2 regions of the Brenneria goodwinii genome follow, and region 1 is predicted to be linked to the other one. Evidence: predicted binding sites of a transcription regulator. Region 1 holds the regulator's gene; the other holds the start of a gene.
The links. The regulator sigma-54, encoded in region 1, starts transcription at its own class of promoters, with help from an activator protein. The targets are predictions, from matches to a motif close to GTTGGCACANNTTTCGCTNT.
Positions count from the first base shown of each region.

Region 2: the regulator sigma-54 is predicted to act here: its motif matches at 801-820, upstream of ACN28R_RS21515 (gamma carbonic anhydrase family protein).

Region 1 covers NZ_CP014137.1:3,845,544-3,847,747, reverse strand. Annotated here, with positions in the region: gene hpf (ribosome hibernation promoting factor) at 1-196, opposite strand, end outside; gene rpoN (RNA polymerase factor sigma-54) at 219-1,652, opposite strand; gene lptB (LPS export ABC transporter ATP-binding protein) at 1,815-2,204, opposite strand, start outside.
Region 2 covers NZ_CP014137.1:4,819,123-4,821,326, reverse strand. Annotated here, with positions in the region: rRNA gene ACN28R_RS21520 (16S ribosomal RNA) at 1-608, opposite strand, end outside; gene ACN28R_RS21515 (gamma carbonic anhydrase family protein) at 1,093-1,629, shown strand; gene ACN28R_RS21510 (DUF1488 family protein) at 1,626-1,883, opposite strand; gene aroE (shikimate dehydrogenase) at 1,880-2,204, opposite strand, start outside.

The DNA of each region.
Region 1 (2,204 bases):
CTGATGTGGCATGCAGCTCTCCGCCATTAACGTGGAGCGTGGCGTCGGCGATCTTTTGCACTTTCTCCACTTTAAGTATCACATTGACCTGGTTAATGCGGTCGAAAAATTGCTCCAACTTGGCGAATTTGGTATTCACGAAATCGCGTAGAGGCTCGGTAATTTCGATATGGTGTCCGGTAATGTTGAGCTGCATAGCGTCTTCCTTCTAGTTGAGATCAAACCAATTGTTTACGCTGGTTCGATGGTGGGATAGATAAAGACTCTCGATATTTCGCAACGGTACGCCGCGCCACGATAATGCCTTGCTCGGAGAGCAGCGTGGTGAGCTTACTGTCGCTTAACGGTTTGGCGGGGTTCTCCGCAGCGATTAACTTCTTGACCAGCGCCCGGATCGCCGTTGAGGAGGCTTCCCCCCCATTATCGGTATTCACATGGCTGGAGAAGAAGTATTTTAGTTCAAAAATGCCGCGCGGACTGTGCAGGAACTTCTGCGTCGTCACACGGGAAATCGTGGATTCATGCATATCGACGACCTGGGCGATATCCGCCAGAACCATCGGCTTCATGAATTCTTCGCCCTGATCAAAGAATTCCTGCTGCTGTTCGACGATGCAGCGGGTGACCTTGAGCAGCGTATCATTACGGCTTTCCAGACTTTTGATTAACCAGCGGGCTTCCTGTAAGTGGCTGCGGATAAACTGGCCGTCGCTGTCGCTGCGCACGCTGTTGCCTAGCGCGGCATACTGCTGATTAATCTGTAACCGGGGGATGCTGTCGGTATTCAGTTCCACCACCCAGCGGCCATGAATTTTCCGCACCAGAACATCCGGAATAACATATTCCGACTCACCGGTGTTGATTGACTGACCCGGACGGGGATCGAGGGACTGAATCAGCGCCAATGCTTCTTTTAGCACCTCTTCTTTCAGCCGGGTGGCGCGGATCAGACTGCGGAAATCATGATTTGCCAGCAGGTCGAGGTACTCGCTGACGATCAGTCGCGCCTCCGCGAGACGAGGCGTATCGTCGGCGAATTGGGAGAGCTGAACCAACAGACAGTCACGCAGATCGCGGGCCGCAACGCCAACGGGATCAAAACGCTGAACGCGTTTCAGCACCGCTTCGACTTCATCCAGCGTAACGCTTTCATCGCCGATGCTGTCGAGAATGTCTTCCAGCGGCACGGTGAGATAACCCGTGGTGTCTACGGCATCGACGATGGATGTCGCGATGGCGGCATCGGTATCGGAAAAGGGCGTCAGTTCGACCTGCCACATCAGGTAATCCTGCAGGGTTTGGGTGGTTTCCCCCTGGTAGATCGGTAATTCTTCATCGCGATAATCGGTGCCGGTGCCGGATGGCGTGCCTGCGGAATAGATCTCATCCCAGGTTGCGTCAAGCGGTAACTCTTCCGGCATATCTTTTTGTTCAAGCGCTTCGCCGGTATCCAGTGAATCGCTGTCTGTGGTCTCAAATGACTCGATTTCTTCGTGATTGTCCGTCTGCTCAAGTAACGGATTGCTTTCCAGCGCCAGTTGAATCTCTTGTTGCAGTTCAAGCGTGGACAGTTGCAACAGACGGATTGCCTGCTGTAGCTGTGGAGTCATGGCCAGTTGCTGGCTAAGCCTGAGTTGCAAACCTTGCTTCATAAGTTGCGCTAACTTCCTTTATATTCCCTGTATCTTTCCGGTTGCAGCGCTGCCGGTTTCCCTTGCTGAACCCAGACTGAAATCCTGAGAAATCATTCGGTTACCGCTTTGCTGCGCCCTGAAATCTATTGGGGCTAAAATATGCAATAAAAACCTACCCTATCAGAGTCTAAAGCCTTCGCCCAGATAGACGCGTTTTACCTGCTCGTCGGCCAGTATCTCCGTCGGTGAGCCGTGAGCGATTAAATGCCCCTGACTAACGATATAGGCGCGCTCACAGACATCCAGCGTTTCGCGGACGTTATGATCGGTTATCAACACGCCCAGTCCGCTGTCACGCAGATGCTCAATTATTTTTTTTATATCAATCACCGAAATGGGGTCAACACCGGCAAAAGGTTCATCCAGCAGGATAAATTTAGGATTCGCCGCCAGTGCGCGGGCGATTTCCACCCGGCGTCTTTCCCCACCGGAGAGCGATTGTCCCAGACTATCGCGCAAATGAATAATATGGAATTCTTCCATCAGTTCATTCGCCCGATCTTCCTGCTG
Region 2 (2,204 bases), 970 kb from region 1:
TTCACATCCAACTTAACAGACCGCCTGCGTGCGCTTTACGCCCAGTCATTCCGATTAACGCTTGCACCCTCCGTATTACCGCGGCTGCTGGCACGGAGTTAGCCGGTGCTTCTTCTGCGGGTAACGTCAATGAACAAGGTTATTAACCCTATCCCCTTCCTCCCCGCTGAAAGTACTTTACAACCCGAAGGCCTTCTTCATACACGCGGCATGGCTGCATCAGGGTTTCCCCCATTGTGCAATATTCCCCACTGCTGCCTCCCGTAGGAGTCTGGACCGTGTCTCAGTTCCAGTGTGGCTGGTCATCCTCTCAGACCAGCTAGGGATCGTCGCCTAGGTGGGCCCTTACCCCGCCTACTAGCTAATCCCATCTGGGTTCATCCGATGGTGTGAGGCCCTAAGGTCCCCCACTTTGGTCTTGCGACGTTATGCGGTATTAGCTACCGTTTCCAGTAGTTATCCCCCTCCATCGGGCAGATCCCCAGACTTTACTCACCCGTCCGCCGCTCGCCGGCAAAGAAGCAAGCTTCTTCCCGCTGCCGCTCGACTTGCATGTGTTAGGCCTGCCGCCAGCGTTCAATCTGAGCCATGATCAAACTCTTCAATTTAAGATTTGTTTGATTCGCTAAGTTAATAGCTGTGCTCAAAGAATTAGTAACTGTTTATTCGTAATGAATTTACTGCTAGTCACTCTTCAAGACTTTTTTATATCGTTGCCGATACGGTCTTGTGAGTGCCCACACAGATTGTCTGATTAAATTGTTAAAGAGCAGTGCACTGTGGCCTGAGCCGCCGCGCGAGGTGGCGTATATTACGCTTTCCTCTTTAAGAGTCAATGTTTATTTCAAACAGGTTGTTCTCTTTTTTACCGACCCGGTTGTGAATTCACAGCGCCGTGTCGATGGAGGCGCATTATAGGGATCCCGTCACTTTGCACAACCACTTTTTCGATCTTTTTTTCCGTTCGCGTAATTTTCAACCCTTTCGTTGAGATCTTAGTCGATCGAGCCTATTTTCAGGTTGCCGTAACCCCATATCTATCGATACTTTATCTATTCATTCACACATGATGCGGTCAATAAGGGGTTGGTGATGGATTCAGGAAACGTTCGCGGCTATAGAGGTATGTTCCCAATCATTGGCGAGAACGTCATGATTGATGCGTCGAGCGTAGTCATCGGCAAGGTAACCCTCGGCAACGACGTCAGCATTTGGCCTCTTGTGGCGATCCGCGGTGATGTGAACGATATTCACATCGGCGCAAGGAGCAACATTCAGGATGGTTCCGTTCTGCATATTACACACGGTTCAGAAAAGAATCCTGAGGGTAATCCGTTAATCATCGGGGAAGATGTTACGGTTGGGCATAAAGCGATGTTACATGGTTGCACGATAGGTAATCGCGTGCTGGTCGGGATGGGTTCTATCATTCTTGATGGCGCGGTCATTGAGGATGACGTAATGATCGGCGCCGGTAGTCTCGTTCCGCCAAGGAAACACCTGGAAAGCGGTTATCTGTATCTTGGCAGTCCGGCTAAAAAGATCCGCCCATTAAGTCAGGAAGAGATTGAAGGGCTAGAGTATTCGGCAGCTAACTACGTTCGCTGGAAAAACGACTATATCCTTTAGGATAACGAGAAGTAGCCTTGGCTATCATATTCCTCATCCCGCACCATCTTCTCAAACTCGTCCTCCAGATCCCACCGATGCAGCCGGAACAACGATAGCCATTGTTCCGGGTCGCCGCCGCCATAGCGTCGCATTACCTGCTCCGCGCTGATACAGCACATCTGTTGCAATCCATTGACCAGGACAGGAAAACAGATGGCTTTAAGATCGTCATTCCAACTTTCACGATCCGGAAACTGAATCGCCTGATTCATTGAGCCAACTCCCGTTTAAGCTGCTCGATAACCGGAACGACATCCGGCATGACGCCATTCCAGAGCTGGAAAGAATGCGCGGCTTGCCCCACCAGCATCCCCAGACCATCAGCATAACGAATTGCGCCATGCTGTACGCACCAGGCCAGAAACGGCGTCAATTCGGACAAATAAAACATGTCATAACAGCATGTTTGCGAAGAAATCAATGAAGCCGGTAGTTGAGGAATATCGCCATGAAGACTCGATGATGTCGCATTAATAATCAGATCGAAATGTTGTTCACGCAGATCATCCAACGCAACGGCATGAATATTGCCA